4 regions of the Geodermatophilus sp. DSM 44513 genome follow, and region 3 is predicted to be linked to each of the others. Evidence: riboswitches for the same ligand, from Rfam matches in the RefSeq annotation. Region 3 holds a riboswitch; each other region holds the start of a gene.

What was found. Region 3 has a riboswitch for cyclic di-AMP ahead of RTG05_RS00620 (aggregation-promoting factor C-terminal-like domain-containing protein). Riboswitches for the same ligand answer to the same signal wherever they lie in the genome.
Region 1: another riboswitch for cyclic di-AMP. It lies ahead of RTG05_RS14035 (C40 family peptidase); the one in region 3 lies ahead of RTG05_RS00620 (aggregation-promoting factor C-terminal-like domain-containing protein).
Region 2: another riboswitch for cyclic di-AMP. It lies ahead of RTG05_RS11540 (VldE C-terminal domain-containing protein); the one in region 3 lies ahead of RTG05_RS00620 (aggregation-promoting factor C-terminal-like domain-containing protein).
Region 4: another riboswitch for cyclic di-AMP. It lies ahead of RTG05_RS12475 (aggregation-promoting factor C-terminal-like domain-containing protein); the one in region 3 lies ahead of RTG05_RS00620 (aggregation-promoting factor C-terminal-like domain-containing protein).

The regions. Positions count from the first base shown of each region.
Region 1 is NZ_CP135963.1:2,901,270-2,905,753, reverse strand. Features, by position in the region: gene RTG05_RS14050 (ADP-ribosylglycohydrolase family protein) at 1-577, opposite strand, end outside; gene RTG05_RS14045 (NUDIX domain-containing protein) at 662-1,351, shown strand; gene RTG05_RS14040 (hypothetical protein) at 1,466-1,816, shown strand; gene RTG05_RS14035 (C40 family peptidase) at 1,875-2,399, opposite strand; cyclic di-AMP (ydaO/yuaA leader) riboswitch at 2,412-2,563, opposite strand; gene RTG05_RS14030 (hypothetical protein) at 2,871-3,062, shown strand; gene RTG05_RS14025 (D-2-hydroxyacid dehydrogenase family protein) at 3,135-4,091, shown strand; gene RTG05_RS14020 (hypothetical protein) at 4,201-4,362, shown strand; gene RTG05_RS14015 (SMP-30/gluconolactonase/LRE family protein) at 4,402-4,484, opposite strand, start outside.
Region 2 is NZ_CP135963.1:2,390,850-2,395,333, forward strand. Features, by position in the region: gene RTG05_RS11530 (hypothetical protein) at 6-572, opposite strand; gene RTG05_RS11535 (class I SAM-dependent methyltransferase) at 569-1,195, opposite strand; gene RTG05_RS11540 (VldE C-terminal domain-containing protein) at 1,254-2,156, opposite strand; cyclic di-AMP (ydaO/yuaA leader) riboswitch at 2,440-2,590, opposite strand; gene RTG05_RS11545 (hypothetical protein) at 2,887-3,039, shown strand; gene RTG05_RS11550 (LysM peptidoglycan-binding domain-containing protein) at 3,061-4,377, opposite strand.
Region 3 is NZ_CP135963.1:124,831-129,314, forward strand. Features, by position in the region: gene RTG05_RS00610 (ABC transporter ATP-binding protein) at 1-1,047, shown strand, start outside; gene RTG05_RS00615 (LLM class flavin-dependent oxidoreductase) at 1,089-2,078, shown strand; gene RTG05_RS00620 (aggregation-promoting factor C-terminal-like domain-containing protein) at 2,196-2,798, opposite strand; cyclic di-AMP (ydaO/yuaA leader) riboswitch at 3,068-3,212, opposite strand; gene RTG05_RS00625 (RHS repeat-associated core domain-containing protein) at 3,775-4,431, shown strand.
Region 4 is NZ_CP135963.1:2,576,143-2,580,626, reverse strand. Features, by position in the region: gene RTG05_RS12480 (GntP family permease) at 1-1,362, shown strand, start outside; cyclic di-AMP (ydaO/yuaA leader) riboswitch at 1,532-1,691, shown strand; gene RTG05_RS12475 (aggregation-promoting factor C-terminal-like domain-containing protein) at 1,908-2,783, shown strand; gene RTG05_RS12470 (YnfA family protein) at 2,802-3,134, opposite strand; gene RTG05_RS12465 (class I SAM-dependent methyltransferase) at 3,194-3,838, shown strand; gene RTG05_RS12460 (DUF2784 domain-containing protein) at 3,775-4,200, opposite strand; gene RTG05_RS12455 (hypothetical protein) at 4,294-4,484, shown strand, end outside.

The sequences.
Region 1 (4,484 bases), 1.9 Mb from region 3:
GGTCACCACCGTCCAGCGCCACCCGCACCAGCTCGTGGAACACCGCGCAGCCCTCGCCGGCCGACGGCTCGCCGTGGGTGAGCGCGGAGATCCGGCGGGCGGCGTCCATCGTGGCGTCGCGGCCCTCGCGGGCGAAGCGGATGGCCGCCGGCGTGGTCCGCATCAGCGAGCCGTTGCCGGCCGCGTGCCCCGAGCGGGCGACGTGCTCGGCAGCCGCGACGTCCCAGGACCGGCCCGAGCCGAGGACGGCGCTGGTCTGGTTCCCGATGTCCGGCGGGCCGGCGGCCGCCCAGGTGCGGAACCGGTCGAACAGGTCGGCCTCGTCCAGGCCGCCGCGCTCCAGGAGGGAGGTCGCGACGAGCAGCGCCATCTGGGTGTCGTCGGTGAACTCGCCGGGTGCCCGGCCCGACGACCCGCCGCCGCACATCTCGGTGCGCGACCCGCGGGCCGGTCGTGGGAAGCGGGCGGAGAAGGCGCCGGGCGGGCCGAACTCGAACGGCGCGCCGAGGGCGTCGCCGACGGCCGAGCCGACCAGCGCGCCGGCGGCGCGGGAGGAGCGGTGGATGCGCGGTGCCACGGCCGCCTCCGGTGTTCTCGACGTCGGCTTGAGAATACCACCGGTTACCGAGGTGTCCTCGGTTCTGAGCGCTAGCCTGGCGGCATGGCCAAGAAGCGGAAGCGGACGCTGCTGGACCACCCCCAGCCCTCGGTGGCGGTCGACACCGCCGTCCTCACCGTGCTGCCCCCGGAGCGCACCGGGCGGGGTGACGACCGCGGGGAGCTCGCCGTCCTGCAGGTCCGGCGCGCGGGCGGGCACAAGCGGGGCCAGTGGTCACTGCCCGGCACCTTCCTGCACGGGGGCGAGCTGCTCGCCGAGTCGGTGGCGCGGTCGCTGCGGGAGGAGGCCGGTCTCGGGGACGACGTGGTGCCGCGGCAGCTACGGGTCTTCGACGCGGTCGACCGCGACACCCGCGGCCGGGTGCTGTCGGTCGCGCACGCGGTGTGGCTGCCGCACGCCCGGCTCGCACCGGTGGTGGCGGCCGCCGGCGGGGGGCTGCGGCTGGTGCCGGTCGGCGAGGTCGGGCCGATGCCCTTCGACCACCCGGAGGTCGTCGCGGCGGCCGTCGCCCAGGGGCGCGCGGAGTACGCCGAGCGCGCCGACCCTGGCCGGCTGCTGCCCGACTCCTTCACCCTGCACGAGCTGTGGGTGGTCCACGACGCGGTGGCCGGCCACTTCGCCTCGACCGAGGACGCCTTCCGGCTGCGCGCCGTCCGGCTGCTCGAACCCTCCTCGGAGCTGCCGCGGAAGCCCGCCGTCGGCCGCCCGGCGCGGCTCTACCGCCGCCGCTGACCGCCGCGGGGACCTCACGCGACGGGGGGAGGACCGCAGCCCACGCCCTCCCCGCCGGCCCGTCCCGGTGCTCTGCTGGGCCCGACCGAGGGACACCACCGCATGGAGGGCGCCGTGACCGACCGCCCGGCCGGGCCGCAGCGGTGCACCGTCCGCGTCGCCGGTCACGCCGTGCACCCCACCCGGCTGCGGCGGCACCTGGACCAGGGCGGCGGTGCCGGTGAGCCGGTGGTCGTGCTGGGTGCCGTGGGCGACGTCGTCGTGCTCGGCCGGGGAGCGGAGCTGTGGCGCTACCGCAACCACGACCCCGGCCGGCTGGTGGCCCTGGCCGCCGTCCCGGGCTGTCGCGCCCTGCTCGACGTGCGGCACGGCCTGCTCGTGGTGCGCCGGGGGCCGCAGGACGCCGGGTCGGTCTTCTCGCTGCAACCGGCCGACCACCTGCCGCACCCCTGCGCCGCGGGCTGACCCGCCGGCCCGCCCGGCCACGACGTCGTGGCCGGGCGGGACCGGTCCGGGCGTCGGGTCAGGCGACCCGGCGGGCGCCGGAGTAGCTCGGCATCGAGTCCAGCGACACCACCTTGACGGTGGAGCCCCAGCTCGGCGCGTGCACGATCTGGCCGTTGCCGATGTACATGCCCACGTGCGAGACCGGGCTGTAGAAGAACACCAGGTCACCGGGCTGCAGGTCGGACTTCGCCACCGCGGTGCCGAACACCGCCTGGTCCCGCGACACCCGCGGGATGGAGACGCCGGCCGCCTTGTACGCGAAGCTGGTCAGCCCCGAGCAGTCGAAGGCGTTGGGGCCGGTGGCACCCCACGTGTACGGGTCCCCCACCTGGGCGAGGGCGGTGTCGACGGCGGTCTGCGCGGCGCCGTTGGGAGCCGCGACGGGGGCCGCCGTGACGACCGCTGCGGCGGGGGCGGTGCTGTTCGCCGACGCCGGCAGGGGGGCGAGGACGAGACCGGCACCAGCGACGGCGGTGACGGCGAGGGTGCGGACGGAGCCGCGGAACGAACGGCGCGAGAGGGTGGTGCGGGCAGTCGTCATCGACGACGGGTCTCCTGTTCTCCACGACCGCCTACCGGGTTAGCTGACGGGTTCGGACGGGGGAGTCGCCCGGCGCGACGGATCGCGCTTCACCCCAGTGCTGCGGTGGGTCCCCGGTCCGCGCGCCGGTCATCGACCGGCCCACGGTTCGGCGGCGTCCGGCGGGTGTCACCAGGGAGGCGACGAACGGCCCGACGGACGGCGCGAACGGTAGGTGGGGGGTTCCCGCTCCGACAAAGCGGACGGGGCCCTCGGGGGGCACTCCCGGTGTCGACCGCGACACGCCGTGCGGACCTGCGAGGACGCGGTGGATGACCATGGGGGCTCGTGGTGAAGCCCCAGGTCAGCGGCGTGTCGGGAAACTGGGTCGGGGGCGGAGCGTCCGAACGCGAGGTGACCACGGACTGACGGTGTGCTGCTGTCCGGAGTCGTGGTTGGGCCCTCCCGACACGGGGCAGAGGTGTCGCGAGGGTGTCCGCAGGTGGACGGCGAGAGGACGAGGACATGGCCGGGATGGTGCGCAGACTGCTGGTGTCGGGGATCGCGGCGAAGGTCGTCCAGGAGGCGAGCAAGCCGCACAACCAGGCCAAGATCAAGGCGTTCGTGACCCGCCTGGTCGAGCAGAACAGGAAGCCGGGAGGCGGCCGCGGCCCGGTGCGCTGAGCGCCCGGCGCAGGCCCTGACGGACACCCCCGCCCGCACCGCGGACGGGGGTGCTCGGCATGCTCGGGCACCGTGCTGCGCATCGCCGTGCTCGACGACTTCCAGTCCGCCGCCGCCGAGTTCGCCGACTGGTCACGGCTGCCGGAGGCCGCCGACGTCGTCAGCTTCCCCGACCACCTCGACGACGAGGACGCCGTCGCCGAGCGGCTGGCCGGCTTCGACGTCGTCATCGCCATGCGCGAGCGCACCCCCTTCCCGCGCGGCCTGCTGCAGCGGCTGCCGCGACTGCGGCTGCTGGTCACCACCGGCCCGCGCAACAGCGCCATCGACCTGGCCGCGGCGGCCGACTGCGGGGTCACCGTCTGCGGCACCGGGGCACACCCCACCGGCACCGTCGAGCTGACCTGGGCGCTCATCCTGGCCGTCGCCCGGCACGTCGCCGCGGAGGACGCCGGGGTGCGGGCCGGCGGCTGGCAGCACACCGTCGGCACCGACCTGGCCGGTGCCACCCTCGGTGTGGTCGGCCTCGGCCGCCTGGGCACCCGGGTGGCGCGGATCGGCGCCGCCTTCGGGATGGACGTGGTCGCCTGGAGCGCCAACCTCACCGCCGAGCGCGCCGCGGAGGCCGGGGTCCGCCGCGTGGCCAAGGACGAGCTGTTCGCCACCGCCGACGTCGTCACCGTGCACCTGGTGCTCTCCGCGCGCACCCGCGGGCTGGTCGGCGCCGAGGAGCTGGCCCGGATGAAGCCCACCGCGTTCCTGGTCAACACCTCGCGCGGGCCGATCGTCGACGAGGCCGCCCTGCTCGCCGCCCTGCACGAGGGCCGCATCGGCGGCGCCGGGCTCGACGTCTACGACCGCGAGCCCCTGCCGGCGGACTCCCCGGTGCGCACCGCGCCGCGCACCGTGCTCACCCCGCACCTGGGCTACGTCACCCGCGACACCTACGCGGTGTTCTACGGCGAGGCCGTCGAGGACGTGGCCGCCTTCCTCCGCGGCGCCCCGGTGCGGGTGCTGCACCCCGGGTGAGGCGGCGGGCGGTGGCCGACACCGGATCGCAACGGTCGGTCCCGGTTGGGCCGTCGCCGCCCGGGCACTCCTCAGGGGAAGCCGACACCACGAGCACAGGAGGCACCCCATGGGACTGTTCAGCGGAGCGATCAAGGCGGGTCTGGCCAAGAAGGTGGTCGAGCAGGCCCGCAAGCCGCAGAACCAGCGCAAGATCAAGGACCTCGTCGCCAACCTGACGAACAAGAAGGGCGGCGGCGCCCCCGGCGGCCGCGGCACCGGGCGGGTCTGACACCGGGGCCCGCGCCGGTCCGGCGCGGGCCCCCCGGTGCTACGGGCGGCCGGCGTGCGGGACGTCGACCCCGGTCGCCACCAGGACGGCCTCGCGCACCGGCGCCCGGCGGTGCTCCAGGA
Region 2 (4,484 bases), 2.3 Mb from region 3:
GCCGGTCACTGCCCGCCGGGGCGCGCCGTGAACCGGTCGCCGCCCGCGACGACCAGCACCGATGCCAGGAACGGCAGGGTGACGACGCTGGCCACCACGTCGCTGACGGTCGCGACGGTGAAGGCGCCGGCACCCGGCGAGCCCAGCGGCCCGAGCACCCCGTCCGGGCCGAGGGCGGCCACCGAGGCGGGCAGGGTCAGCAGCGCGGACACCGTCCCGCCGAGCACCACGCCCACGGCCACCGCGGCCGGTGCCGCGCGCAGCGCCCGCACCGCCAGGGCGGTGCCGCGCCGCAGCGCGCCGGACCAGGACGCTCCCCCGCCGGCGGCCAGCGCGGCCACGACGCCGGTCACCCACAGCTGGGCGACCAGGCCGGTCGCGAACCCCACGGCGTCGACGGCGAGCGCGGCGCCCAGCCGCGGGTCGTCCAGCACCAGCACCTGGCGGGCCACGTCGGGCACGGTGTTGACCAGCGTGGCGGCCAGCGCGGCCAGGTAGGCCGGGCCGGCGTGCCGGCGCAGCAGCCCCAGCGCGGTGCGGACGGTCGCGGCCGGCGGGGAGCCGGCGCTCACGGCCGGGTCGCGACCAGCGCCGTCCAGCAGCCGGCCAGCCGGGTCTCCTGGCCGGTGACGCCCAGCCCGGCGGCCCGGCAGGCGTCCGCGAGGCCGTCCGGGGTCGGCCGGTCGCCGTCGGCGGGGTGGTGGGACACCGCCCGCAGCGGCCGGCTGTCCACGAAGCGGGCCGTCATCTCGCACGAGTAGAACCGCCCGCCCGGGCGCAGCAGCCGGGCGGCCTCCCGGACGACGTCGCGCCAGGCCGGGGTGTGGTGCAGCACGTGGTGGGCGAACACCGCGTCGTAGGACGCCGTCGGCAGGGTCAGCGCGGTGGCGTCGCCCTCCCGCACGTCGACCCGCGCGCCCAGGTCGCGCACCGCCGCCCGGCAGGCCGCGACACTGGCCGGGTACCGCTCCACGCCGTCGGCGTGCGCGGCGCCGAAGACCTCCAGCGCCAGGCGCAGGCCGGTGCCGCGGCGCCCGGTGCCCAGCTCCAGCACCCGACCCCCGGGGACAGGCCCGCCCAGCCGGAGCAGGACGGGCGCCTCGACGCGGCGCTGCACCAGCGCGCGGACACGGGAGTCGACCCACAGCCGGTTGGCGTCGACGAGGGTCGGCGGGACGGGACGGCTGCTCGGCACGGTGCCCTCCTGCCCCGGCCGGACCCGCGATAACCAGGCCGGCCGGGGACCGGGCGGCTCAGCCCCGGTAGTTCACGTGCGGGTGGTCCATGTGGTTGGCGGTGGCGCTGCCACGGTCGGCCATCGCCTTCCAGGAGCCGGACGGCGAGGACAGCATCCGCTGCTCCCAGATGAGGTAGTCCACGCCGAGCTCCTCCCAGTGCGCGACGTGGTAGGCCACGATCGCGTCCCCGAGGGCGGAGTTCGAGCCGACCATGTAGTCCAGCGCCAGGCCCGAGGGGTGCCCGCCCGGGTCGGCGGCGCTGGCCCGGGTGCCGCCCAGGGTGATCCCGGCGGCGCCGGGCACGTTGCTGACGACCGCGTTCGCCGCCGCCTGGACGACGGGCTTCACCGGCCCGGCGTTGTTGGTGATCCTCGCGACCGCACCGGCCGCGGCCGGTGCCGCCGGGGCCGTCGTCGCCGCGGACGGCGTCGCCGCCCGGCTCGGCGCGGCGGCCTCGGCGGCAGCGGCCTCCGCGGCGGCGGCCTCGGCGGCAGCGGCCTCGGCGGCGGCGCGGGCGGCGGCCTCCGCGGCAGCCACGGCCTCGGCGGCCGCGCGGGCCTCGGCCTCCCGCCGGGCCAGCTCGGCCTGGTCGGCGGCGGCCTGGGCCTGCTGGGCGGCGGTCTGGGCGGCCTCGCGGCTGCTGCGGCTGGCGGCCAGGTCCTGCAGCGGCTGCAGCTCCTGCACCGCGTCGACGGGTGCGGGAGCACCGGTCAGCCCCAGCGCCCGGGCGACGCTGACCGTCTCCGCCGGGGCGGGCCGGACGGCCTCGGCCTGGGCGGCCGGCTCGGCACCGACGACGACGCCGACCAGGACGGCGCCGGCCGTGGCCACCCCCAGGTAGACGGCCGGACGGCGGACGGGAGCGGGCAGGCGGAGGCGGCGGGCAGCGCGGCCTCGGGACGGGGTGGGTCGGTCCATGGGGGTGCGGGTTCTCCGGGGTCGGGGCGCGGCGGGACCGTGCGGGCGCACGGGCGCCGCGGAGGGGGTGCGGGCAGGGCCGACCGCGGCCGTGCGGGGACGCCGGGGACCACCGGGGGGAGACGGCTCGGTGCCGGTCGAGCGGGGGTGCTCGGACCCGGGGCGGCGGGACGCCGGGGCGCGGACGGCGGCGTGCGGTCGGGCGGGGGTCAGGTGCGGGCGGGCACCCGGGAGCGCGGCCGGCGGGGTGGAGCAGGGCAGCGGCACGCCATCCGGCGGCTCTCCGTTCTTCCGGTGGCCGCCTACCGGGTTAGCTGACGGGTTCGGGCGGGAAGTGGCCCTACGGCTCCCGGACGTGCGTCCAGGAGCGGATTCACCCCAGTGCTGCGGTGGGTCCCCGGCTCGCCCGGTGGGCGACTCGGCGGCGTCCGCTCGGGCCTGCGTGGTGCAGAGGTGACGACCGACCGGACGCGGACACCATAGGGCCGTGACCCGGCCGTGACAATCGGCCGCGGGCCGACCGTGGTGCAGGACACGTCGCGGCACCGCCGGGGACGGCGGGCGGCGCGGGCGACGGGAGTTGGCGGGCGGGGCTGCACCCGGGTCCCTCCCAGGGCCCCGCCCGGGGAGAGCATGCGGCGGACCGGTCGGTCCCGCAACCGGTGTCCGTGCGGTCCGGCCGGTGCCGTGGCCGGCGGTTCCCGGGGCCCGCGGCGGGCACCCCCCACCCATGACCGAGATGGACCCGCGGGACCCGGACACCCTGTACGCCGAGGGGCCGGTCGAGCCCGAGCCGCCCGGGGAGGACCTGCCCGAGACCTCGCCACTGCCGGACTCCGGCGGCACCGGCCCGGGCCCCGACGACCTCGACCGGCTGCTCTGACCACACCCCGGGCCGGGGAGGTCAGCCCCGGTAGTTCACGTGCGGGTGGTCCATGTGGTTGGCCGTCGCGCTGCCGCGGTCGGCCATCGCCTTCCAGGCACCGGTCGGCGAGGTCAGGATCCGCTGCTGCCAGATGACGTAGTCCACGCCGAGCTCCTCCCAGTGCTCGAGGTGGAAGGCGACGATCGCGTCCCCGAGGGCGGCGTCGGAGCCGACCATGTAGTCCAGGGCCAGCCCGGCCGGGTGGCCGTTCGGGTCGGTCGCGCTGGCCCGCGTGCCGCCGATGGTGATCAGGCTGGCCCCGCGCACCTCGCTGACCACCCGGTCGGCGGCGGCCTGCACCTGCGGCCGGACCGGGCCGGCGCTGTTGGTGATGATCGCGGTGGCCGTGGCGGCCGGGGTGGCGGCCGGGGTGGCGGCCGGGGTCGGCGCCGCCTGCACCGCGGGGGCGGCCGCCTGGACGACCGGGGCCGGCGCCGCCCCGACCGCCGGGGTCACGGCGGTGGCAGCGGTCGAGGTGGTGGCCGCGGCAGGGGCCACGGCGGACGTCCCGGTGCTGCGCCACTGGCCGGTGCCGGTCCCGGCGTCGCGCCAGCCGCCGGCGGCGTGCCGGCCACCGGAGGCGTGCCGCCCACCGGTGTCCGCCGCGTCGGCGGACCCGGCGGTGCGCAGCACCTGGCCCGGGCGGATGCGGTCGGGGTCGGCGCCGATGACCGCCGCGTTGCGCTGGTAGAGCTCCCGCCACGACTGGCCGTGGGCGGCGGCGATGCCCGCCAGGGTGTCGCCGCGCGCGACGGTGTGGTCGGCGGCGTCGGCACCCTCGGTGGTGGCGGCCGGGGCCTCGTCGGTGGCCACGGAATCGGGGGCCGGCGCCCCGGCGGCGGCAGCCCCGGCGGCGGCAGCCCCGGCGGCGGCAGCCCCGGCGGCGGCGGCCCCGGCGGCGGCGGCCCCGGTGGCGGCGGCCGGGGTGGTGCCGTCGGTCAGCCGCTTCCCGCAGGTCGGCCACGCGCCGATGCCCTGGCCGACGAGGACCTTCTCGGCGATCTCGATCTGCTGGGCGGGGGTGGCCAGGTCCGCGCGCGGGGCGAACGCCGTCCCCCCGAAGGCCGCCCAGGTGGACGGGCTGAACTGCAGTCCGCCGTAGTAGCCGTTGCCGGTGTTGATGTCCCAGTCGCCGCCGGACTCGCACTGGGCCACACCGGTCCAGTCGTGGGTGACGGCGGCCTGGGCCGGTGCGCCGAGGACGCCGATCCCGACGACGGTGGCGCCGGCGGCGACGGGCGCCTTGGCGAGGACCTGCCGGGTGCGGACGTAGCGGGGCGCGCAGTGCTTGGGCATGGGGTCTCCGATCTCCGCCGGCGAGGTGAGCTGTCGGGTTCGGGCGATCGGTGCCCGGCCGCTCTCCGCGGCTCCACCCCGAGGCGGCCGCGCCCGGCCGTGCCGGG
Region 3 (4,484 bases):
CGCGCCCAGCTCGCCGGCCGCTGGCGGATGGCCACGATGAGCATCGTCTTCGCCGGCATCCCGGCGCTCGTCTACCTGGCCGCGGGGCTGCCGGCGACCTCCGGCGGCATGACCATCGGCACGCTGGTCGCCTTCACCGCGCTGCAGGGCACGCTGTTCCGCCCGCTCATGGGCCTCCTGGACGTCGGCGTGCAGGTCACCGCCTCGATGGCGCTGTTCAGCCGGGTGTTCGAGTACCTCGACCTGCCCGTGGAGGTCGACGACCCGGCCGACCCGGTGCCGCTGGACCCGGCCGGCGTCCGCGGCGACGTGCGCCTGGAGGGCGTGTCGTTCACCTACCCCGACGGGCACCGGCCGGCCCTGGACGGCGTCGACCTCGCCGTCCCCGCCGGCACGACCCTGGCGCTGGTCGGCCCCACCGGCTCGGGCAAATCCACGCTGGCCTCGCTGGTCGCCCGGCTGGCCGACCCCACCGCCGGCCGGGTCACCGTCGACGGCGTCGACCTGCGCGACCTGTCGCTGGACACGCTGTCCCGGGTGGTCGGCGTGGTGGCGCAGGAGACCTACCTGCTGCACACGACCGTGCGGGAGAACCTGCGGCACGCCCGGCCCGAGGCGACCGACGCCGAGATCGAGGACGCCGCCCGCCGCGCGCAGGTCCACGACGTGGTCGTCGGCCTGCCCGAGGGCTACGACACCGTCGTCGGCGCCCGCGGGCACCGGTTCTCCGGCGGGGAGAAGCAGCGGCTGGCCATCGCCCGCACGCTGCTGCGCGACCCGCGCGTGCTGGTGCTCGACGAGGCCACCAGCGCGCTGGACACCGGGACCGAGCGGGCGGTGCAGGCCGCGCTGGACGAGGCCGCCCGGGGGCGGACGACGATCACCATCGCGCACCGGCTGTCCACCGTGCGGCACGCGGACCGGATCGCCGTCCTCGACGCCGGCCGGGTCGTGGAGACCGGCACGCACGAGGAGCTGCTGGCCCGGGGCGGTCGCTACGCGGCACTGGTGGCCGCCGGCGACCGGCAGCCCGCGCTGGCCGCCTGAGCGGTGGGAAGGACGGCGGGACGGCGGTGGTTGGGCCCGGCATGAGCACCCCGCTGTCCGTCCTGGACCTGGCGCCGATCTCCCGGGGGCAGACGCCGGCCGAGAGCATCGCCGCCAGCGTCGCCCTGGCCCAGCAGGCCGAACGGTCCGGCTACCGCCGGGTCTGGTACGCCGAGCACCACAACATGCCGACCATCGCCTCCTCGGCGACCAGCGTGCTCATCGCGCACGTCGGCGCGCACACCTCGACGATCCGGCTGGGTGCCGGCGGCGTCATGCTGCCCAACCACTCGCCGCTGACCGTCGCCGAGCAGTTCGGCACCCTGGACGCCGCCCACCCCGGCCGGATCGACCTCGGGCTGGGCCGCGCGCCGGGCTCGGACCAGAACACCATGTACGCACTGCGCCGCGACCCGGGCTCGGCCGACCGCTTCCCGCAGGACGTGCTGGAGCTGCAGGGGTACCTGACCGGGGAGTCCCGGGTGCCGGGCGTGCACGCCGTCCCCGGCCGGGGCTCGAACGTCCCGCTGTACATCCTGGGGTCCTCGACGTTCGGCGCCACGCTGGCCGCCGCGCTGGGCCTGCCCTACGCCTTCGCCTCGCACTTCGCCCCGGCGATGCTGCGCCCGGCCGTGGAGGCCTACCGGCGGGAGTTCCGCCCGTCGGCGCAGCTGGACGCCCCGTACGTGATCGCCGGTGTGAACGCGGTGGCCGCGGACACCCACGAAGCCGCGCAGGAGGCCTTCGGCGCCGCCCGGCGCCGGCTGGCCGTGGGCCTGTTCGGCCGTGGCCGCCCGATGTCGGACGACGAGGCCCAGCTGCTGCTCGAGGGTGGCGCGGGGGTGCACGTGGACTCGATGCTGACCCACACCGCCGTCGGCACGCCGGACGAGGTGCGCCGGTACCTGACCGCCTTCGCGGCCGAGGCCGGTGCCGACGAACTCATCGTCGCCCACCAGTTCCCCGGTGTGGAGGGCCGGCTGCGCTCCGTCGAGCTCACCGCCGAGGCAATGGCTCTCGCCCCGGCCTGACGGAGGACCCCCGCCCCTCGCGCGCTCGCGACGGGCCCCTGCAGGGGGCCGGGAGTCCGCCGCCCGGTCGCCCGTGCCCCGGTCGGGGGGCACGGGCGACCGGTCAGCGGCCGGTGCTCAGTACCAGTTGTTGGCCTCGTGGAAGGACCAGGCCGCGCAGGGGCTGCCGTAGCGGTCCTCGATGTAGATGAGGCCGGCGTCGATCTGCCGGTACGGGTCCGACGTCTTGGCGATGCCGGTGGCCGCCCAGGTCGAGTCGAGGAACTGGGCGATGCCGTAGGCCGTGCTGGTGGGGTTCTGCGCGTCCGGGTTCCAGCCGCTCTCGGCCTCCCACAGCACGTCGAGGCAGTCGAACTGGGCGGCGTCCCCGACCTGGCCGGCGGCGTAGTCCTTGTAGGCCTGCGTCCCGGTGGCGGCGGGGGCAGGCGCCGGGGCGGGAGCCGGTGCAGGCGCCGGGGCCGGCGCGGGCGCGGGTGCCGGGGCGGGCGCGGGGGCCTCCGCCGGTGCGGCGGCCTCCGCGGCGGGAGCGGGGGCGTCGGCCGCGTCGTCGCGGTCCCACCGCTGCCGGTCGCCGTCGGAGCGGTTCCCGTCCCAGCCCCGGCCGGAGTCACCCGGGGTGGCCTGGGCGACGGCCTGGCCGGTGAAGGTCAGTGCGACGGTCATGGTGCCGGCTGCGGTGAGCAGGTGCAGGGCGCGGCGGGTGCTGGTGCGTGCGTGCATCGGGCGGGTCTCCTGGGGTGCTGTTCGCGTGGGCGCGCGCGTCGACGGCCGACGGCGCGTGGGGTGCGGGTCGGACGGGGGAGTCGTGGCTCGAGGCCGGGACGGGCAGGGATCGGCAGCCGGGCGTGCGGCACCGGCCGGACGGCGGACTCGGTCCGGCTGCAGGGGTGCCGTGCGACGGCTGGGTCCTGGTCGAGGGCAGGCGGGAGCGCGACGGTCCCGGACCTGTGGGCGCGGGGGCGAGATGGCCCCGGGCGCGCGGTGGTGCTCCGTTCTCCCCTGGCCGCCTACCAGGTCAGCTGACGGGTTCGGGCTGGGAGTGCCCTACCCGCTCCCGGGTGTCCGGGAGCGGGACTCACCCCGGTGGTACAGGTGGGTCCCCGGCTCGCGTGTGCGACTCGGCGGCATCCGGCGCGGGCTCCCCGGCTGGGGAGGAGACGACCGTCCGGACGCCCAGAACGTAAGGCCGTGACCATCCCGTGACAAACGCTGGGGCGGACCTTTCCGTCCCGTCCGGCGACAGGCCGACGACACACCGGGACACGCGCTCACCGGCTCACCGTCCGCGACGGCCCTGACGTGGGGGAGGTCTGCAGTCGGGTGATCCTCACTGCCGGGACGGGCAGGAGTCACGGTAGGTGGAACGAGGCGACGGGTGGTCGTCGGCCGGACCGGTCCGCCGCTCCGAGTACGGCGTGTTGAACAGCGTGTCATCGCAGCTTGAGCACATAATGCCTCATGGACTGGTGCTCAGTCCCGTCTCTTCTCCCCTCGAGGTTGGCTGTGGCTGGCTGCTCCCCCGACGCCGCCAGCAACACCACCGCCGACAGCCACGGCTCCTACACCTACAACGGCGCCGGCCAGCTCACCGGCTTCACCGACGGCTACAGCGGCGGTGCCTACACCTACGCCAGCACCGACCAGACCGAACTGATCACCGATGGCCGCGGACGCACCTACACCTACGGCCGCACCGATGACGCCGGCCTGCCGGTGGTCGAGTCCTACACCGACGGGGGCAGCCGCCTCAGCTATCTCCAGGGACTGCCCAGGGCACCCCGCTGGCTATCGTTGTGCCAACGCCCACTACCTCGCCCTCGACGGCCTGGGCTCCATCGTCGCCACCATCAACCACACCGGCGCCCAGACCGCCGCCTACACCTATGACCCCTGGGACAGCATGACCGCCACCGGCGTCAACGCCTCGGCCATCAAGTCCTACCAACTGTTCGGCTACGCCGGCGGCACCATCGACCGCGACCCCGACCTCGTCCGCTCCGGCCAGCGCTGGTACGACCCCGTCGTCGGCCGCTTCACCCAGCAAGACGCCCTAGAGACTCTCGGCGATCCCCGCCGCGCCAACCGCTACGAATACGCCGCCAGCAATCCGATCAACTTCGTGGACCCACTCGGGTTGGAGCGGTGTTTCGTGAACTCTTCGACCGGCGGCTATTACTGCGGAGCGACCGACCCCGGGCCCAACAAGTACAGCGTCAAGACCTTCTTCTGTCGCAGTGGAGCCATCTTGGGTGCTGCTTTGTCTTTCAGTCCCCAGTCCTTTGCGGTGAAGACTGGCGTTGTCTACGGGGGCAGAGCCCTCGGAATCGCTGGCATCGGTTGTGAATTCAGTTGAGAGTAGGGAGAAGTAGGCGTGGGTCCTGATGTCAGACGAAGTATGTACTCCTG
Region 4 (4,484 bases), 2.2 Mb from region 3:
CTGCACGCGTTCCTGGCGCTGGTGCTGGTCAGCCTGCTGGTGGCGCTGGCCACCCGGATCCCGCTCGAGGACGTGGTCAGCACGCTGACCTCCGGCTTCGGGTCGACACTGGCCAGCGTCGCGCTGCTGGTCGGGCTCGGCGCGATGCTCGGCCGGCTGCTGGAGCACAGCGGCGGGGCGCAGGTGCTCGCCGACAGCCTGATCGGCCGGTTCGGCGAGCAGCGCGCGCCGCTGGCCCTCGGCGTGGCCGCGCTGCTGTTCGGCTTCCCGATCTTCTTCGACGCCGGCCTCGTGGTGTTCCTGCCGATCCTGTTCACCGTCGCCGCCCGGCTCGGTGGCTCGCTGCTGACCTACGGCCTCCCGGTGGCCGGCGCCTTCGCCGTCATGCACGCCTTCGTGCCCCCGCACCCCGGCCCGGTCGCCGCCGCCGAGCTGATCGGCGCCGACATCGGCCTGGTCCTGGTCTTCGGGCTGCTCGTCGGGCTGCCCACCTGGTACCTCGGCGGCTACCTGTTCGGCCTGTGGGCCGGCCGCCGCTACGACGTCGCGGTGCCGGACATCCTGAGCGAGGCCAAGCCGCTGGACGACACCCCCGACCCCTCGGTCGAGGGCACCTCCCCGGGCGTGGCCGCAGGCGCCGGAGGGCGGACCGGCACGGCCACCCGCCCGGCCCCGCCCCGCTTCGGCACCGTCGTCGGCATCCTGCTGCTGCCGCTCGTGCTGATCTTCCTCAACACCGGGCTGACCACGCTGGCCACCGCCGGCGCGCTGGAGGAGACCTCGCTGCTGGTGCGCACCGGCCAGCTGCTCGGCGCCACCCCGGTCGCCCTGCTGGTCACCGTGCTCGTGGCGATGGTCGTCCTCGGCGTGCGCCGGGGGGAGAGCGCCGGGCAGGTCGAGTCCATCGTGAACAGCGCCCTGGGCCCGGTGTGCGCGATCATCCTCATCACCGGCGCCGGCGGCATGTTCGGCGGCGTGCTGCGGGCCAGCGGCATCGGGACGGCGCTGGCCGACGTCCTCGGCGACATCGGGCTGCCGGTCATCGTCGCGGCGTTCGTCATCTCGGTGCTGCTGCGGGTGGCCCAGGGGTCGGCGACGGTGGCGCTGACCACCGCGGCCGGGCTCATGGCCCCGGTCGTGGAGGCGACCGAGGGGCTCTCCTCGGTCGACCTCGCGCTCATCGTCATCGCCATCGCCGGTGGCGCGACCGTGCTCTCGCACGTCAACGACTCCGGGTTCTGGCTGGTCAGCCGGTTCTTCCGGATGGACGAGAAGACGACGCTCAAGACCTGGACGGTGATGGAGACCCTGCTGGGCACCATCGGCTTCCTCATCGCCCTGGTGCTGAGCCTGTTCCTGTGAGCGCCCCCGGCCCGGGACGTCCCGGTGCCGCGCCGCAGCTCCCGCAGGGCGGCCGACGCTGCGAGGTTCCTCACGGGACGGCTGGGGTCCGCGGGATTGTCACGGTCGGGTGACGCCCCTTACGGTGGCTCCCGTCCGGTCGGTCGTGTCCTCCCCGTCGGGGGAGCCCGGTCGGACGCCGCCGAGTCGCATCCGTCCCGCGGACGCGAGCCGGGGACCCACCGCACGTCTGGGGTGAATCCCGCCCGCGCGCACCCCGCGCGAGCCGGTAGGGCTGCTTCCCGCCCGAACCCGTCAGCTGACCCGGTAGGCGGCATCCGGAAGGAACGGAGCACTCCGCATGTCCCGCCCACGGGCCCTCGCGGTCCGCCGGTGCACCCGGCCGCACGCACCCCGCGTCCCCTCCCCGGCCTGCTGACCGGCACCTGACCGCGCTCGCCGGCAGACACCTCCGCCGGCGGCCCCGTGCACCGCCGCCCCCGGCCGCCCTCCCCGACGGGAGGAGCGGCCCCCGCGCGCCCTCTCGCCCCGGAGCTCCCTCCCCGATGGACACCCAGCACCTCCCGGCCGTCCCGGCCGACCAGCCCGCCACCCGTGCCGCCCGCCGCCGCTCGCGGCCGCCCGGCCGGCGCCCGGCCGTCCTGCTGGCCACCGCCGCCGCGGGCGCCGTCGTCGTCCACACCCTGCTCGGCGGCCCGCCGGCGGCCGAGGCGGAGCGCCCGGCCGAGACGGTCACCGCCTCGGTGAGCGTCGCCGAGCAGCTGGGCATCACCGCCGAGGCCGCGCAGCGGCCGCTGACCGCCCCGGCGCCCCCCGAGCTGGCCCCGCTGGAGGACCTCGCCGCCTCCCGCAGCGACCGCGCGGCCGCCGAGGCGCAGGCCGCGCAGGTCCAAGCCGCGGCCGAGCAGGCCGAGCGGGACCGCCTGGCCGCGGAGCAGGCCGCCGCGGAGAGGGCGGCCGCGGAGGCCGCCGCCCGGGAGGCCGCCGAGCGGGCTGCCGCCGAGGCCGCCGCCGAGGCCGCTGCCCGTGAGGAGGCCGCCGCCGCGGAGCGCGAGGCCGCCGAGCGTGAGGAGGCCACCCCCGCCGCGGCCGCCCCCGCCGCCGCGCCGAAGAGCTCCTCGTCCGCCGCGCCCAAGGGCTCCTTCAAGGAGTACGCGCTGGCGCAGGTCGGCAGCGCCGAGCAGTTCTCCTGCCTGGAGGAGCTGTGGGGCAAGGAGAGCGGCTGGAACCCCAATGCGCAGAACCCCACCAGCACCGCCTACGGCATCCCGCAGTTCCTCGACTCGACCTGGAAGAGCACCGGCATCGCCAAGACGTCGGACGGCTACCGACAGATCGACGCCGGCCTGGTCTACATCGAGAACCGCTACGGCAGCCCGTGCGGCGCCTGGTCGCACTCGCAGGCCAAGGGCTGGTACTGAGCAGGCCGGTCCAGCGCGTCAGCCGCGCGGGGCGTACATGATCAGGGCCACGCCGGCCAGGCAGACCAGGGCGCCGGCGACGTCGAAGCGGTCGGGTCGGTAGCCGTCCAGCACCACGCCCCAGGCCAGGCTGCCGGCGACGAACACCCCGCCGTAGGCGGCCAGGACCCGGCCGAACGCGGCGTCCGGCTGCAGGGTGGCGACGAACCCGTAGGCCCCGAGCGCCACCACGCCCAGGCCGATCCACAGCCAGCCGCGGTGTTCCCGGACGCCCTGCCAGACCAGCCAGGCACCGCCGATCTCCAGCAGGGCGGCGGCGAGGAAGAGGACGACGGAGCGGGCGACCAGCACGGCCGCATGCTCCCAGGCGGGTCGGCGTCCGGGTGCCGGAGCGTGGTGGACTGCCCGGCGTGACCGTGCGCCCCGTCCCGTCCGGCTTCGTGCGCGCGCACACCCAGGTCCGCCGGCCCTCGCTGGTGCCGGAGGTGCGGCTGCACGTCGCCGACGACGTCGTCGCGCTGTGGGAGGCCATGGAGGCCGCCGACGGCGGCGCGGGGGAGGCGCCGCCGTTCTGGGCCGCCGCCTGGCCCGGCGGCCAGGCGCTGGCCCGGTACGTGCTGGACACCCCGGCGGCGGTCGCCGGTCGGGCCGTCCTCGACCTGGGCTCGGGCAGCGGGCTGGTGGCGCTGGCCGCCCGCCTCGCCGGCGCCCGGTCGGTGCTGGCCAGCGACGTCGACCCGTTCAGCCGCACCGCGGTGGGCGTCAACGCCGGCCTCAACGGCGTGGCGGGGATCAGCGTCACCGGCGACGTCCTCGGCCGGGACCCGGTGGGCGCGGACGTCGTCCTGGCCGGCGACGTCTGCTACGACCGGGAGATGACCGAGCGGGTGCTGCCGTTCCTGGACCGGGCGCGGGCCCGCGGCTGCGCGGTGTACGTCGGCGACCCGGGCCGCCCCTACCTCCCGCACGACCGCTTGGAGGCGGTCGCGGTCTACGACGTCCCGGAGACCGAGGGCCCCGGCCCCCGGCGGACGACGGTCTGGCGGCTGCCCTGAGCGGAGCGGCCGCGGGCGGCACGGAGGGCCAGCAGGCCGTAGCCGACCAGGTTGGGCGCCAGCGCGACGGTGTAGATGCCGGCCTGGACGGCGGGGGCGGCCACGTCCAGGCCGAGCGGGCCGACGACGTGGTGGCCCAGGAAGCCGCCGGTGTAGGGCCCGGCACCGGCCCGCTCGCGCAGCGCCAGCTCCAGCTCGGTCAGCGGGCAGGGCGCGCCGGCCAGGTGCACCGCGAGGATCGCGGCGGACACCGGCGCGTGCAGCAGCAGCACCCGCGGCCGGCGCAGCGCGACCAGCGCGCCCGTGACCATGAGGACGACGGCGAGCGCGTGCACTCCCGCGACCAGGTGCGCCCACAGCACACCCCCAGGGTGGCACGCCCGACCCGTCCGGGCGGCCGCCCGCCGGCCGGCGGCCTCTCGCGCGCGGGAGTCCACGGGGGCGAGGATGGGCCCATGAGTGAGCAGGACCCCGCCGGCGCGGACCCCGGCCCGGGCAGCCGGGTGGGCCGGTCGGTGGAGGACTTCGTCGGCCAGCTGCGTGCCTTCAGCGACCGGGCGCGCGGCCTCGCCGCCGGCGCGGCCGGCGCCGTGCCGGTGTCGTTGCCGCGGCTGCCCTCGCCGCCCGGCGCGATGTCGGCCGCGCA